Regions from separate parts of the Terribacillus sp. JSM ZJ617 genome, predicted to be linked through region 4. Evidence: riboswitches for the same ligand, from Rfam matches in the RefSeq annotation. Region 4 holds a riboswitch; each other region holds the start of a gene.
The links. Region 4 has a riboswitch for S-adenosylmethionine ahead of ACH6C1_RS11635 (M20 metallopeptidase family protein). Riboswitches for the same ligand answer to the same signal wherever they lie in the genome.

Region 1 (4,213 bases), 240 kb from region 4:
AGCACAAGGCGCAGCAAAAAACCGCCATTTCTTAGGTCTGGTCTCCGAGCAGCATAAATACAATCTCAACTGTCGATATGCTGAATTGGAAGTATTGCCAGCAGCTGAACAGCTTGGGATTGGCATTATCACATGGAGTCCTTTGGATGGCGGTCTGCTTGGAAGAAATGCACTTAAAAAATTACCTGGAAGCCGAAGTGATAAGATTGGTGATAAAATCGATGCCCAGCGAGTGCAATTGGAGCAATTCGGTCAACTATGTGAAGAACTAGGAGAAACACAGGATAATGTTGCGCTGGCTTGGCAGCTTGCCAATCCAGCTATAACTGCGCCAATCATTGGGCCGCGTACAGTTGGGCAATTCGAGAGTGCATTACATGCGCTAGAAATTCACCTTGATGAATCCGTTTTAAAACAGCTGGATGAAATTTTCCCGGGTCCAGGCGGAGCAGCACCGTATGCTTATGCTTGGTAAATAGGAAACTCCTGAATCCGTTATGGATTCAGGAGTTTTTTACTGCCGAAGGACTGCATCCGCAAGCGAATACACTACTGCATCATCAGTAGGTGGGTTATGCAATCCAGCTCTTACATCACGAAAATGGCGCTGCAGCGGATTGTCGGCAGACAAACTCCGGGCTCCAACTATTCGCATGCATAGATCCACGACTTCGTTCGCTTTATTGGTGGCAATATGTTTTGCAGCAGCTAAATCAGGACTCATTTCTGATCTTTTTTCAGGGTGCTCGACCCACTTCCTGGCTGTACCATAAAGTACTTCTCTGGCATTAAACAAAGCCAATTCTATCTCGCCGATTTTTCTCCTGACCTCTGGAACATCCTTAATTGGACCTGGCAAGGAAACAGGCTGGAATTCTGACGCAAATTGAATGGTATAATCTCTCGCAGCAACAGCAATACCTAGGTAAACAGCCGCAATCTGTAAGTACCAGCCTCTTGTAGTGGACTTGCCCTTGGTTTCTTCCACAAGCAGCGCATCTTGCTCAACAATTACGTCTTCCAAAATCAAATCATCGCTTCTTGTACCTCTCATTGCGATGCTATTCCATGTTTCTTCCACAGATACGCCTTCCAAACTATGATCGATCAAAAAGAAGCCTTTGTTTCCAGATGGAAGTATAGTTGCGGTAGCAATACTGTAGTCCAAAGCAGCAGCCATCGAAGCAAAAGATTTACGGCCGTTAATTCTCCATCTGGAACCTTCCAGCGTTGCAGTTGTCGTCGGAGCTGCTCCTCTTGAAGGACTGCCAGTGGCGTTTTCTGTCTGAACTAAATTGAGAAGAATTTTGTCATGAATGATTTTGTTGCATAGATGCTGAAAACTTTGTTCATCCCATTGTCTGCTCTCTGCGTTTTCCAGTACAACACCGAGCTGCCAGCCAAATGATAGAGCGGTAGGAGCATCACCTTGTGCAAGTATCTCTTGAACTTGTAAGTACTCGACAAGATTTAATCCTTTGCCTCCATATTCCGTCGGCACAGTCAGTGACAAGAAGCCTCTTTCCTTAAGTGCCTGGAAGTTTTCATATGGGAACTCGCCGCTGCTGTCAAAATGAGCTGCGCGTTCTTTGAATTCTTTAGAAAGGATTCTTGCTTGCTGTATCACTTGATCAAACACTTTTGTTTTCTCGGCAGTTTCTCGCATGAACATTCTCCTCTTCCAATAAAGTAAAAAACCTCTTTCAAATGAAAGAGGTGGCGTTATGTAAGCATTCTCTCTCATCTTTCAGACATTTCTGTCTGCTGGAATTAGCACCTTGCTTCATGAAAAGCGGTTGCTGCAGGGTCGCTGGACCAGTTCCTACCCTGACTCTAGATAAGTGTATCTATTCGGTTGTCGGCATAAATATAATCCATAATTTGAATATTGTCAATTATACATTTAATTTAGAAAACTCAATTGACAGACAGAGGACTGTCCTGTATATTGAGCTGTAATTCAATAAGCATTTCTTATCCAGAGAGGTGGAGGGACTGGCCCTTTGAAGCCTCGGCAACAGACTGCTGCAGTACTGTGCCAATTCCAGCAAGCTGCTAGCTTGGAAGATGAGAAGAGTGGACGTCGTACGCCTGCGTCGACTTAGAAAGACCTCTTCTTATCCGAGAAGGGGTCTTTTTATTTGTTAAAAATGGAGGGATAAAAGTGGGAAAGCAAATCATTATGAATGCATTTGATATGAATAGTGCGATGCATAACTCGCATGGGTTATGGAAGCACCCAGAGAGTAAGCGGCATCGTCAGTACAAGAATCTGAATTATTGGATCGATCTTGCTAAGTTACTCGAACGCGGTAAATTCGATGCAATCTTCTTTGCCGATGTACTGGGAATATATGATGTTTACCGGAATAGTAAAGCTCCTTCTATCCGGGATGGTCTGCAGGTCCCCCTGAATGATCCAGCGCTATTGATTTCTGCAATGGCAAGTGTAACCGAGAATTTGGGTTTCGCCGTTACAGTAAGTACTACATATGAACCACCATTTGGGAATGCACGACGTTTTTCCACCCTGGATCATTTGACGAAGGGCAGAGTTGCTTGGAATGTTGTGACGTCATATCTTCCGAACGCTGCGCGGAATTTTGGTTTGACCGAAATGATCAAGCATGATGAGCGGTATGAGATTGCGGATGAATTCCTGGAGGTTTCATATAAGCTTTGGGAAAGCAGCTGGGAGGAGGATGCAGTGGTTGAGGATCTGCAAAACCAAGTATTGGTGAATCCTGAAAAAGTACATGAAATCAATCATGAAGGCCATTACTTCCAGGTAGAGGGACCGCATTTGAGTGAGCCTTCCCCGCAGCGGACACCTGTGATTTATCAAGCAGGTACATCCGAACGTGGACGGGAATTTGCTTCCAAGCATGCAGAATGTGTTTTCGTTGGAGGGCCCACGCCTGAGCGTATCCGTCACTACGCAGAGGATATAAGGGAGAGGGCTGCCAAGCATGGCCGGAATCCAGATCATATTAAGATTTTCTCCTTCCTGAGTGTCATCGTAGCGGAAACCACAGAAGAGGCGCAGCAAAAGTATCAGGAATATGCAAGTCATTGGAGTCCAGATGCTGCCAAGGCGCAATTTGGTGCAAGCGGATACGACATTTCTGAATTTGAGGAAAAGGATCCTGACGAGCCGTTTTCTTATGGTAAAACGACAGAAGGCGGCCACTATAAAGCAGCCTCATTGACAAAGGATGCAGCCAAGCAGCTGACAGTCGGCGAAGCTTTGAAGCGGTTTGATACACCTGACAAAAGCTTGATAGTCGGGAATCCAGAAGAGGTGGCAGATAGCATCCAGCACCAATTTGAAGAATCTGGAGTCGACGGCTTTAATTTGAACCACCTTGTTACACCGGGGGATTTGGAGTCATTTGTTGACCTGGTAATTCCGATTCTGCAAGAAAGGGGACTTTATAAACAGTCCTACAAATCAGGCACATTGAGAGAAAAATTATTTGACTATGAATCAAGCAGACTACCGGCTGGGCATCCTGCAACTAAGTTTCGACAGTTGAAAATACCGACAGGAGAGGGAGATGAAAGGTGATAAAACTGGAGAACATCACAAAGAAATACAGCAGCAAGGGAAAGGAGATCATTGGCGTTGATGATGTGACTCTAACCGTTGAAGCTGGTGAAGTGTTTGGAATAGTTGGATACAGCGGAGCGGGCAAGAGTACCTTGCTGCGCTGCATCAATCTATTGGAAAAGCCAACGTCTGGCAAAGTCTTTGTTGATGGAGTTGATTTGCAGGAGCTGTCGCCAAAGAATCTGCGAAAAGCAAGACAGTCGATCGGTATGATTTTTCAAGGCTTTCATCTAGTCTCCTCAAAAACGGTATTTGAGAATGTGGCATTTGCATTACGAGCTGCAGGAGCAGATAAAAAACAAATAAAGCAGCGAGTTGATGAGCTGCTTGCCTTGGTGGGGTTAGAGGATCGAAAACATCAGTATCCAGCACAGCTTAGCGGCGGTCAGAAGCAGCGGGTCAGTATTGCACGGGCACTTGCGAATCAGCCAAAGATCCTTTTATGTGACGAAGCTACTTCTGCCTTGGACCCTGGTACGACAAAATCAATTTTGGCTTTGCTGAAGAAAATAAATAAAGAACTGGGTCTGACAATCGTTGTCATCACGCATGAAATGGAGGTTGTAAAGGAGATTTGCAGCCGCTGTGCAGTAATGCAGGATG
Region 2 (4,213 bases), on a different contig from region 4:
CTGCGAAACGACACCTTCTTGGAGCCAGAAGATTTCCGGACGAACTTCCGCCGCTTCTTTAGCGAGTTCTACAGCTGCTTCAGGACTGCGGAAAATCTGAGCGATATCGATTTTCTCCGGTACACTTGTCAAATCAGGATAAGCTTTTTCTCCCAATACACTCGTTTCGGCAGGATTAACAGGGATGATTTTGTATCCGAGTCGCTGCATCTTCCGTGCCAAACGATTACTTGGACGCTGTTCCTTACTGCTCAAGCCCACTACTGCAATAGTTTTCTGACGTCCTGTCGCATCTGTCGCACTGCCGAGTGCTTCCCGGATGACGGCTTCATCATTGATGACGATTTTCCTTGACTCAGAACGGATTCCCGTCGCTTTTTCCAAGGCACGGTCTAAATCGTGGATTAGATCATCTACTGACTCGATTCCAACAGATAGACGTACCAATTCTTCTTTTACTCCTGTAGCAGCGAGTCCTTCCGCATCCAGCTGTAGATGTGTTGTTGACGCAGGATGAATAATCAATGATTTGGCATCCCCGACATTGGCAACGTGTGACCATAGCGCAACATTGTTGATCAAAGTAGCACCAGCTTTTCTGCCGCCTTTGATACCAAAGTTGACAATCGAACCAGTACCGTTCGGAAGCACTCTCTTACCTATTTCATACGATGGATGGCTGCTGAGCCCAGGGTAAGCAACCCAATCAATTGCCGGATGCTGTTCCAGGTAGGTCGCAAGCTTTTCTGCATTTTGGACATGGCGTTCAACGCGCAGGTGCAACGTTTCCAGCCCCTGAATAAGCTGCCATGCATTAAACGGGCTTAGCGCAGCACCTAAATCGCGGAGCAATTGCACACGCAATTTCGTGCTGAAAGCGAGTGTGCCAAAATCAAATGCATAGCGGATGCCGTTGTAGCTTGGATCAGGTTCTGTAAATGTCGGAAATTTCGGTGAATTCCAATCAAACCTGCCTCCATCTACAATCAACCCTCCTATAGAAGTACCATGACCGCCAATCCACTTTGTCGCACTATGGACAACAATATCAGCACCAAGCGTAATCGGTTTGCTCAAAATCGGTGTAGCAAATGTACTGTCGACGATTAAAGGAATACCAGCATCGTGAGCCACTGCCGCTACTGCTTCCACGTCTAGTACATGCAGACTCGGATTCCCGATGATTTCAGCAAAAACAGCCTTCGTTTTGTCTGTAATTGCTGCGCGGAAAGCTTCCGGATCAGTCGGATCGACGAATTTAACATTGATTCCGTAGCGTGGCAGTGTCGTCTGGAAAAGATTGTACGTTCCGCCATAGAGATTGGTCGCTGCTACGATTTCGTCTCCAGCGCCTGCCAAATTGAGAATGCTGTAGCTGATTGCTGCCATACCAGACGCGACACCGACTGCTGCAACGCCGTCTTCCAGCAATGCTATCCGTTTTTCCAATACGTCAACCGTCGGATTACCAATACGGGAATATATGTTACCAGGCTCATCCAAGGCGAATAGGCGCTCTGCATGATCTGTATCATGGAAAAGGTAAGAAGTTGTTTGATAAAGCGGCACCGCTCTTGAACCTGTTGTCGGATCTGGTGCTTGCCCGCCGTGTAATGCTAATGTCTCTGCTTTATAAACTTGATCTGTCATTTTGTCATTCCTCCAATTATATATAGATGAAAAAAGCAGCTTCTGGTAAGAAGCTGCTGCATAAGCATGGAACTTCTTATCTCTCAAACTCTTTGTTTGCTGGAAGTAGCACCTTCCAAGCATTGCTGCTTGCAGGTTGCCGGGCATCATCGGACCAGTCCCTCCGCCTCTCTTGATAAGCTATTATGAAATTTTTATAGGTTGCTGAAGCAACTGGCGGATATGATGTCCCCACTTCTCAAATTCAAGCAGAAAGCCATCATGTCCATAGATTGTTGTTACATCTACATGGCGCGCACCCGGAACTTCCGCCGCAAAGCGGCTAATCTCTTCCGGAGGGAACAGCAGATCCCTCGAGAAGCCGAACGACAGTACAATCGCTTTTATTCTTTGGGCAGCAGACTGCCAGCCACCTCTTCCCCTTCCGATATCATGGCTGTTCATAGCCTCCAGTAATGTCATGTAACAGTTGGCATCAAAGCGATTGACGAGCTTCTCTCCTTGGTAGTTCAAGTATGATTCCACCTCGTATGCTGCATCGTCCCTTTGGGATGCAGCGCGTCGGAAGCGCTCATTATATTGATGATCAGAACGGTAAGTAAGCATTCCTACCATCCGTGCAAGTCCAAGACCTGCTGCAGGTAATTTGTCTGCTGTGTAATTACCATTGTTCCAATTCGGATCAGATGTGATAGCTGTCTTGGCCAAGTGATTATAGGCAATCGCATAGTCACTCACAAAAGGAGTTGCTGCAAGGGGGATTAGTACATCCATAAAATCCGGGTACATGACGCCCCACTCCAGCACTTGCATCCCTCCTAATGATCCGCCGATCACAGCCCTCAAATGAGAGATTCCTAGCTTCCCCAACGCAATGCGCTGAACCGAAACCATGTCACGAATCGTGATAGCTGGAAATGCCGATGCGTACCTCTCTCCCGAATTTGGATCTATTGATAAGGCACTTGTTGTACCGTTGCATCCGCCAAGCACATTGAATGTTATTATCTGATACCGGTCGGTGTCGATAAAACCTCCGGGCTGCAGCAATCCGCTCCACCAGCCTGGATCTGCACTAGTGCCGGCCGCAAACTGATCTCCTGTCAGAGCATGGCAGACCAGCACCGTTTCTCCCGATTCAGGACCGCTTTTTTCATAAGCAACCTCTACCTTTGAAAGGATATGACCAGATTCAAGCTCAAAATCCCCGATGAGAAGTTTGCCGGTTTGGTATGACTGTTGTGACTCCATGTTCCGTACGCTTCCTCCCCTCAAATAAAAAAGCCACCCTGAGAGGACAGGGTGGCAATATGTACCGACTTGTCTCTCTCATCTCTAAAGTGCATACGCACTTTCAGGAATTAGCACCTTATAAGCATTGCTGCTTGCAGGTTGCCGGGCATCGTCGGGCCAGTCCCTCCGCCTCTCTTGATAAGAGCTTGCTATTTATTTGTTAACAGGATTGTAGCATGTGTTATTTTATGAGTCAACTATAAATTCTGAAATTTCCATTTACGCTATAAATATCCCTGGAAATTTGGACGCCCCGCATCAGCTAATGCCAATGCGGGGCTAAAATGTAACTTTTCTATTGTAAGTAGAGGATACCTAATACATCCTCCTGCCGCGGTACTTGTTCCACATGGTAGTTTACACTTAAACGATGCAATCCCTACCTCTATTGCATCCTCACGGCTCCTAGGCCGCTCCAGTCTGAATAAGTACTTCTGATTAAAACTATAGCAGAATGCCAATGATCTTCGATAAAGTTACTTAAACATCGAAGACGTTAACTATCTTATCATGCTTTACAATTATTGTCAAACTCCCGATGTAGCACTTCTCCGCAGCTGACTATCTATTCCCGCTAGCAACCTGCACAAACCACCCTAAATTTCCCATCTTTCTTAGATGCAGTCCTATTTTAAGTAACGCTTTATGACAAAAGTACTGAAAACACTTACACGTTTTGGTCAGAAATATTCACGTAAGATAACCTCACAAGTTTGTTACATTTTTTTGTCTGGCACTTATAATGAGAAAAGATTTAAATTTTCAAACAATACAGATACACACAGGGGGTAGAGAAAATGGATATGGCTAATACGGTATTCATGTTTGTCGCAACTGTCTTAGTATGGTTGATGACACCAGCACTCGCACTCTTCTACGGCGGGTTGGTAAGAAGCAAGAACGTGCTGAGCACAGCAATGCACAGTTTCACAACTATGGCAATCGTATCGATTATCTGGATTATCATCGGCTTTTCCCTGGCATTCTCACCAGGTAACGGAATTATTGGAGGATTAGACTTCTTCGGATTGAATAATGTTGGTTTCGAACCAGCTGAAGGACACACCATTCCATTCAACTTATTCATGATGTTCCAAATGACATTCGCGATTCTGACAACTGCAATTGTGTCTGGAGCTTATGCAGAACGTATTCGTTTCCCAGCATTCATTCTTTTTACAGTTCTATGGGTACTCTTCGTGTACTCCCCGCTTGCACACTGGGTATGGGGCGGCGGCTGGATCGCTGAAATGGGCGCACTCGATTTCGC
Region 3 (4,213 bases), on a different contig from region 4:
CTGTTTATTACTAGTTTCATAGTCGGCTAAACGGGTACGATTTCGCATAAGAATCGGACTTTTCGCAGTGCTGTACAGGTTTGAGTGCCTATTGGAAATTCTAGGCTGCAATATTACACAAAAACCCATGCTATGATGTTGCTGCAACAGGAAAACATACATCTCGAAAGGAGCAACATCATGTTTAAGAAAGTATTAGTAACAACACTATCTACAGCTATTCTAGCGGGAGGCGCATTGGCAGGAACAGCAAATGCTGCACCAGCTCAACCAACGAAAGAAGAAGCTCAAGTGCACGTAGCACAAGTAGTGAAAAGCGGATCTTTCTCTTCTATCGAAGATTTGAATAAATGGGTGAATGAATATCTATCTGCTTATAACATTCACATTAATACTGATAGCTTGCTAGCGAAGTACAATGTTCAGCAGCCAGCTCAGCAAGAAAAAGCACAGACTCCTGCTCAAGCAGCACCTCAGCAAGAGCAAGCAAAAGCACCAGCTGCTCAGAAAGAAGAGCAAAAAGCTGCTGCTCCGAAAAAGGAAGAAAAAGCTGAAGAGCAAGCAACTGAACAAAAAGCTCAAGCTCCAGCACAAAAACAAGAAACTGCTTCTGATAACAAGCAAACAGAAGAAAAGCAAGCTGCTGAAGGCCTGAGTGCATTCGAACAGCAAGTAGTAGACTTGACTAACAAAGAGCGTGAAAAAGCTGGTCTTAAAGCTTTGAAAGCCGATACTGAACTAAGCAAAGTAGCACGTGCGAAATCCAAAGATATGGCTGACAATGGTTACTTCGATCACAACAGCCCGACTTACGGTTCTCCGTTCGATATGATGAAATCTTTCGGTATTTCTTATAAAACTGCAGGTGAAAACATCGCTCAAGGACAAAAGACTCCTGAAGAAGTCGTTGAAGCGTGGATGAACAGCCAAGGTCACCGTGAGAATATCCTTAACCCTGAGTACACTAACATCGGTGTAGGTTATGTAGAAAACGGTAACTACTGGACACAGCAATTCATTGGTAAATAATTCAGATTATTGTATAATGAAAAGCAACCGATCATGATCGGTTGCTTTTCTTGTATGCAGGGAGTGATTATATGGATCTGATTTCGCTGCTTGCGGAGGAGCGAATCAAGCAGGCTGAAGCAAATGGAGAGTTCCGTAATCTTCCTGGTGCTGGAAAACCTTTGGAGCTGGAGGATCTCTCCGGTGTACCGGAGGATATGCGTATGAGCTATAAGATCCTGAAGAATGCTGGCTACATTCCGCCAGAGATGGAGCTGAAGAAAGAGATTGTAGCACTGCGTGATCTGGTGCGTGTTTGTACGGACGACACAGAGCGGGCAGCTTTCCGGAAGCGCATTAGTGAGAAAGAGATTCAATACGAAGCGCTGCTTCAAAAGCTCAAGCGAAATTCGCCAGGAACACTCAGTCAATATCGGGAACAAATTGAAAACAATCTAACATAATCAAATAGTATTTTCTTATCACGAGAGGTGGAGGGACTGGCCCTTTGAAGCCTCGGCAACAGGCAGTAATGCACTGTGCCAATTCCAGCAGACGAGAAGTCTGACAGATAAGAGGAGCATTTTACCTTGGATAAGGAGCCTCTTCTGTAAAACGGAAGAGGCTTTTTTTACATAAATAGAGGAGTGGAAGCGATGACCAAACAAATTATCCTGCAAGCATTTGATATGACAGCCGCCAATCATAACGCCCATGGCTTATGGAAGCACCCGGAGAACAGAAGACATCGGGAGTATAAGTCGCTGGAATACTGGATGGAGCTTGCGCGCCTTTTGGAAAAAGGAAAGTTCGATGCGGTGTTCTTCGCTGATGTACTTGGCGTCTATGATGTTTACGGAGGAGATGAAAAGGCAGCCTTGCGTGATGGCGTGCAAGTACCGCTTAATGATCCAGCCTTCGCTATCCCGGCCATGGCAGCTGTGACGAAGCATTTGTCCTTCGCTGTCACAGTCAGTACTTCGTACGAACAGCCTTTTCATAATGCACGTAAATTTTCGACGCTCGATCACCTGACCAATGGGCGAGTGGCTTGGAATATCGTTACTTCCTATTTGCCGAATGCAGCCCAGAATTTTGGACTGGAGAAGATGGTAAAGCATGATGAGCGTTACAGAATAGCTGATGAATTCCTGGAGGTTTCTTATAAGCTGCTTGAGGATAGCTGGGAAGAAGATGCTGTTATTTCGGACCCGGAAAGAGGGGTTCTGGTGGACGCAGAAAAGGTGCACCGCATCAAGCACAAGGGTACATATTTCTCGGTGGAGGGACCACATGTAAGTGAGCCATCCCCACAGCGCACACCGGTGCTCTACCAAGCAGGTACTTCCGAAAAAGGCAGGGATTTTGCCGCAAAACATGCAGAGTGTGTGTTTGTCGGCGGACCGACACCAGAAAAAATCAACTATTATATAGAGGATATCAAAGCGCGTGCGGAGGCTTATGGCAGAAGCCACGATGAAATCAAGGCCTTTACCTTCCTGCACGTCGTTGTAGCTGAAACAGAAGAGAAGGCTCATGCTAAATATGACGAGATCAAGCAATACTGGAGCGCAGATGCTGCCAAAGCCCAGTATGGCGGATCCACAGGCTATGATTTAGCTTCCTATGAAAATGAAGAAGAACTGTTCATGTACAAGCATACGGAACAAGGTCAATCGCGAGCTGCTTATCTGACAAAGGATGCTGCCAAACCATTTACGGTAAAAGAGATCCAGGAGAAATTCAGTCAGCCAGCTGAAATGGATATCATCATTGGCAGTCCTGAGCAAGTAGCGGACAAGATTGAGGATTTCTTTGTGCGAAGCGGAGTGGATGGCTTCAATCTGACACATTACATTACACCAAAAGACCTGCAAGACTTCGTGGAATTGGTTGTACCTATCTTGCAGGAGCGGGGATTATATAAAAAGGATTATGCAGAAGGAACTTTTAGGGAGAAATTATACGGACAACCGCATCTCGCTGCGGCACATCCGGCAAAACAAGGAAAGAGGAGCTGAGCTTTTAGCTCCTCTTCTCCTATTCCAGATAAGTGAGAGTTCCCTTGCCGTTTTTATATGATACATTTGCCAACGCACCATTGATCATCGTGAACTGCGGCGGCATATGTCCAATATCGGCGTCGTAGATTATCGGCAATCCAATTTCATCTGCGAATTCATGAATCATCTGTTCGTCTGTATAATCCTCTGAAGGAGTGCTTCGAGAAGGCCTACCAAATAGTAATCCGCTCGCACCGTTGAACCAGCCGTGTTCCTTCAAATGCCAAAGATTCCGGTAAGTTTCAGCAGTACTCCAATCCAACCATTCCAAGTAGACGAGCGTATCTTCTTTAAAAGATTCCCGCCAAGTTTGAATAGGAGCATATTTCGTCCCGGCGATAGCGGTCAGGGTATTCAAGCAGCCACCGATTAAGCGGCCAGTAAAGGAAACGGCTTCACCTGTCGTGGTTTTCCATTCTGTTTTGCTGTCCAAGTCGAAGCCCTCAGGATTGTCTTGATCAAATAGCGCATCCCATGATGATTGATACATAGGGGATGAGTGCTGCGCCATGTGCTTGCGGGACGTTGCAGATAATATCTTATGCCATTGCTTCGTTGTTTCATCGAGTGCTTCCATATTCAAATCAAAAAAGTTAGTCGTATGGGCAGTTGCAAAATTTGTTTGGAGTGTATAGCTGCATAGAAGTGTGCTTGTGTCCGAATAACCAATCAGCCATGTGGGCTTGCTCTTGGATAGCTTGTCCCAATCAAGCATGGGCAATACTTGTACAAGCAGTTCTCCTCCCCATGGCGGCATGATTGCATCGATTTCCGGATCACTCAGATAAGCCATCAGCTCGTTAGCTCTAGTTTCAGCAGAGCTGCTTCTAGCGGCTTGCTGTGTCCAGACGGTTTCTCCAATGATCACATGATCACCGAGTTTCTCGAGCTGCATTTTAGCTTTATGTATTTTGGAATGCAGAGGAGCAGGAACTCCGCTTGACGGAGCAGTAATTGCGAAAGTGGAGTTGGGAGTCAAAGCGCTTGGATACATGGTCGTCATCATTATCACCCTTTCCTTTTCCATATTATAGCATTATCTCTAGGTCGTTTGATTCGTTGTTACATGGGGAATGGAATACCAGACATTCGCACATTTTCACATTTATAAAACGAGGGAGTTGAGTGAATGATAAATGTGT
Region 4 (4,213 bases):
TTTGATAGGACAATCTCATTCCCGCGCTTCCAGGAATCAAATTTGAATGGACCTGTACCGATTAGCTGCTCGTTTGTCAGCGGTTGTTCACCTGCAGCTTCCGCAATGTCAGCTGGAAGGACGACAGCAGATGCTTTTGGTGCAGACATATCAGTAAGCAAAGCGGTATACGGATCGTTAAGTGTAATGACCAATGTCAGGTCATCCGTGGCTTCTACGGAATCAACATGCGTTGCAGTGATCTTACCGACAGAGGAGACCTTCAGCCAGCGGTCGATAGATGCTTTTGCGTCTTCCGCTGTTACGTCTTGCCCGTTATGGAACTTAAGTCCGTCACGAAGCGTGATCGTATAGGTTTTCTTATCCTCACTAACGGTATAATCATCAGCAAGCAAAGGGCGTACTTGATAATCATGATCTAGTGCAAATAAACCTTCGTAAATATGCCAGCCAATTTTTCTGGTGGCACTTTCTCCGGAATACATCCAGTCAAGCGTATCAGGATCAGCAGTCATGGCAACGTTCAAGTCGCCGCCTTCAACGGGCTCTCCGCCGCTTGCGTCGGAACTGCTGCTGGAACTGCTGGAGCACCCGAAAAGGGCGATGGTGGCCATCAGGCCGAATAATATAAGTGCAAGCTTCTTATTCAATATACTTCCTCCTTAGCTTCCCAATAACGAGAATACGATTTTCGTGAATGCTTTTTCTGTGATGAGCAAAGCTCGCTCGTCGATGTCGAATTTAGGGTGGTGATGCGGATAATGGGTGCCTGTATCGTCATTGCGGGAGCCGACTTTAAAGAAGCTTCCCGGTTTCTCTTGCAGATAGTAAGCGAAATCCTCTGCTCCCATACCGGTTTCAAGTGGAATAACCTGTTCTTCACCGAATTGTTCGCTAAAAAGACGCTGCAGAAGTGCAGTTTCTTCTGGATGGTTGTAAAGAGCAGGGTAGCCATGCAAATAATCGATGGAATAGGTTGCGCCGAAACCAGTTGCGATTCCAGCTACAATGGACTCTATTTGTTTCCTTACCTGCTGGCGTATGTCTGCATTGAATGTCCGTACTGTTCCTTCCAATCTGGCAGTATCCGGAATAACATTGAATGCTTGGCCAGATTGAAACACACCAAGTGTCACAACTGCTGATTCCAGCGGATTGACTCTGCGGCTGACGATCTTTTGCAGGGCGCTGACGATATCACTTCCGATGACAATTGGATCGACAGCCTCATGAGGAGCTGCGCCATGACCGCCTTTTCCTTGGATAGTAATCGCGAATTTATCTACTGCTGCCATTTTGAAGCCTTCGCCAACACCGATCTTTCCGATAGGAGCGGCCGAATTAAGGTGGGCACCGTAGACATAGTCAACACCATCAAGTGCACCATTTTCAATCATCGCTTTTGCACCGCCTGGAGGTACTTCTTCAGCTGGCTGGAACAAAAAGACCACTTTACCTTTCAGGCTATCCTTATGCTTGATCAGCGCTTTGGCAGTTCCAAGCAGTGCTGCGGTATGGCCGTCATGACCGCAAGCATGCATTACGCCAGGAGTCTTGGATCGATAGGCTGTTTCTTTTTCATCTTCTATCGGAAGGGCATCGAAATCTGCTCGCAGTGCAATAGTTGGTCCTGCTGCCTTACCTGATAGGGTAGCGACGATGCCATATCCGCCAATATTTGTCTGGAGTTCTTCATAGCCGAAGCTGCGCAGCTTGTCGGCGATAAAACGAGCGGTTTCTGTCTCCTGGAAACTTAATTCAGGATGCTGATGCAAATAACGTCTCCACTCCACGACTTCTGCGAAATTGTCTTCCAGCTCCGTATGTACTTCTGCAAGCGTCTGCTTGTTCTGTTCCATTTTCCAACCTCCTGTAACAATCTTGATATTTCCAATGAAAATAATCGGAATTAAGTCCAAAAAAAAGACCCTCTTCCAGGCAGAAGAGGGTCTTTTAAAGATTTTCCGCTCTTCTTATCTTCAGTGTTAAACACCTGGAATTAGCACAGTACTGCGCCTTGCAGCCTGTTGCTTTGGTTTCGCTGGGCCATTCCCTCCACCAATCTCGATAAGAAATATCAGTTGTAAGGAAAAGGATAGACCGAAAAGTTCTAGGTGTCAATCCTATTTTTTATCGCTATTTTTCCTGATCGGCATGACCACGCTAAAAATTCCATTAGTAAAAGATTCATTTGGCAGAAAATTTAAAATAATGCTTGACTATACATTCTTTTGTGATAACATAGCTTTAATATAAAAATTATATAGAACTTTTCTTATCAAGAGAGACGGAGGGACTTGGCCCAGTGATGTCTCAGCAACCAGTCTGAGAAGACACGGTGCTAAATCCAAAAGGTATCCGCCTTAAAGATAAGAAGCTGATTCGGTCATGACTGAACCTTCTTCCTTTTTGGGGAGAAGGTTCTTTTTTTGTTTAAGAGAAGGGTGAGAAGCGGTATGGGAAATAGTTTGGAAACGACATTCGTACAGTTAGGAAATCGTAGTGATGGAGTAACAGGAGCAGTGAATCCGCCAGTGTATCTGTCCACTGCTTATGCACATGGAGGAATCGGCGAATCTACCGGGTATGATTATTCACGGACGAAGAATCCTACTCGTACTGTCCTGGAAGAAGGTTTTGCAATGCTGGAAAAAGGCGATCGAGCTTTTGCATGCAGCTCAGGCATGGCAGCAATTCAGCTTGTATTATCCCTTTTCCGTTCAGGCGATTCACTGCTAGTGCCAGAGGATATTTATGGGGGCACCTATCGACTGTTTGATTTCTATTCAGATGCATATGACGTATCGCCGGTATATGCGCCATTTCATTCCGTTGAAGAGACTGCAGCATTGATAACGGACGATACAAAAGCAATTTTCCTTGAAACACCGACAAACCCGCTCATGCAGGAAATCGATATTGCTGCATATGCGCAATTGGCAAAAGCACATGACCTGTTGCTAATTGTTGATAATACATTTCTGACACCTTATTACCAGCAGCCGCTTACAGAAGGAGCAGATATCGTCATCCATAGTGCGACTAAATATATCGGCGGCCATAACGACGTTTTAGCCGGACTTGTTGTGAGTAAAGGCAGTGAGCTATCAGATCGGTTAGCTGCATTGCATAACGGTACGGGAGCTGTCTTGTCTCCGCTCGATTCCTGGCTTCTCATCCGAGGCTTGAAGACGCTGCCGCTTCGAATGCGGCAGCATCAAGCAAATGCACAGCGCATCGCAAGTTATCTTGCAGAGGAGCCGAAAGTCAAAGACGTCCTGTATACAGGAAAAGGCGGCATGCTTTCCTTCCGTGTCCAGGAAAGCAGCTGGGTCGATCCATTCCTTCGCAGCCTGGAAATCATCACCTTTGCCGAAAGTCTTGGCGGAGTGGAAAGCTTTATCACATATCCTACAACACAGACACATGCAGATATCCCTGTTGAGGAACGGGAGGCCAGAGGAATTTGCGATTGTCTGCTTCGTTTCTCGGTCGGGATTGAAGAAGCGGAGGATTTGATTGGTGATTTACAGCAAGCATTCGCCAAACTGGATTAGGAGGTCATCATCATATGGGAGAACAACATGCAGAAACGACATATATACGGGGATTACACAAAGAGCAGCAAACAGGTGCGGTGAACGTCCCGATCTATCTATCGTCTACCTTCCACCAGGAAAGCTTCGAGGATTTCGGTCCATTCGATTATAGTCGTTCTGGTAACCCGACACGAGAAGCGCTGGAGCAGAAGGCAGCTGCACTAGAGGGAGGTACAGATGCTTTCGCATTTTCGTCTGGCATGGCAGCAATATCCTCCGCATTCATGCTGCTGTCAGCGGGGGATCATGTAATTGTAACTGAGGATGTTTACGGTGGAACGTATCGTTTTGTGACAGAAATACTTCCAAAATTCCAGATCAGTCATTCCTTCGTAGACTTAACCGATTTGGATTCTGTTGAAGCAGCGATTCAGCCAAATACAAAGGTCATTTACGTGGAAACACCGTCCAATCCCTGTTTGAAGGTGACGGACATTCGGGCAGTTGTTCGGATAGCAAAGCAACATAATTGTTTAACTTTCTTGGACAACACATTTTTAACGCCGCTGTATCAGCAGCCGCTAGCACTCGGTGTGGATGTAGTCATCCATAGTGCAACGAAGTTTCTGTCAGGGCATAGTGATATTATCGCCGGATTGCTAATCACTAAGGAT

Region 1: linked by a shared signal. The riboswitch ahead of ACH6C1_RS12860 (acyl-CoA dehydrogenase family protein) and the one ahead of ACH6C1_RS11635 (M20 metallopeptidase family protein) in region 4 are both predicted to bind S-adenosylmethionine.
Region 2: linked by a shared signal. The riboswitch ahead of ACH6C1_RS05025 (PLP-dependent aspartate aminotransferase family protein) and the one ahead of ACH6C1_RS11635 (M20 metallopeptidase family protein) in region 4 are both predicted to bind S-adenosylmethionine.
Region 3: linked by a shared signal. The riboswitch ahead of ACH6C1_RS17990 (LLM class flavin-dependent oxidoreductase) and the one ahead of ACH6C1_RS11635 (M20 metallopeptidase family protein) in region 4 are both predicted to bind S-adenosylmethionine.

What each region holds. Positions count from the first base shown of each region.
Region 1 is NZ_JBISEQ010000003.1:260,818-265,030, forward strand. It holds gene ACH6C1_RS12855 (aldo/keto reductase) at 1-475, shown strand, start outside; gene ACH6C1_RS12860 (acyl-CoA dehydrogenase family protein) at 515-1,666, opposite strand; SAM riboswitch class I at 1,738-1,844, opposite strand; SAM riboswitch class I at 1,972-2,074, shown strand; gene ACH6C1_RS12865 (LLM class flavin-dependent oxidoreductase) at 2,165-3,568, shown strand; gene ACH6C1_RS12870 (methionine ABC transporter ATP-binding protein) at 3,565-4,213, shown strand, end outside.
Region 2 is NZ_JBISEQ010000001.1:1,033,822-1,038,034, reverse strand. It holds gene ACH6C1_RS05025 (PLP-dependent aspartate aminotransferase family protein) at 1-1,650, opposite strand, end outside; SAM riboswitch class I at 1,724-1,832, opposite strand; gene metX (homoserine O-acetyltransferase MetX) at 1,834-2,901, opposite strand; SAM riboswitch class I at 2,977-3,088, opposite strand; gene ACH6C1_RS05015 (ammonium transporter) at 3,741-4,213, shown strand, end outside.
Region 3 is NZ_JBISEQ010000007.1:91,008-95,220, forward strand. It holds gene ACH6C1_RS17980 (CAP domain-containing protein) at 181-1,029, shown strand; gene ACH6C1_RS17985 (DnaJ family domain-containing protein) at 1,101-1,472, shown strand; SAM riboswitch class I at 1,485-1,586, shown strand; gene ACH6C1_RS17990 (LLM class flavin-dependent oxidoreductase) at 1,665-3,029, shown strand; gene ACH6C1_RS17995 (S66 family peptidase) at 3,049-4,077, opposite strand; gene ACH6C1_RS18000 (low molecular weight protein-tyrosine-phosphatase) at 4,201-4,213, shown strand, end outside.
Region 4 is NZ_JBISEQ010000003.1:23,386-27,598, forward strand. It holds gene ACH6C1_RS11630 (ABC transporter substrate-binding protein) at 1-650, opposite strand, end outside; gene ACH6C1_RS11635 (M20 metallopeptidase family protein) at 663-1,859, opposite strand; SAM riboswitch class I at 1,971-2,074, opposite strand; SAM riboswitch class I at 2,273-2,376, shown strand; gene ACH6C1_RS11640 (methionine biosynthesis PLP-dependent protein) at 2,457-3,557, shown strand; gene ACH6C1_RS11645 (aminotransferase class I/II-fold pyridoxal phosphate-dependent enzyme) at 3,572-4,213, shown strand, end outside.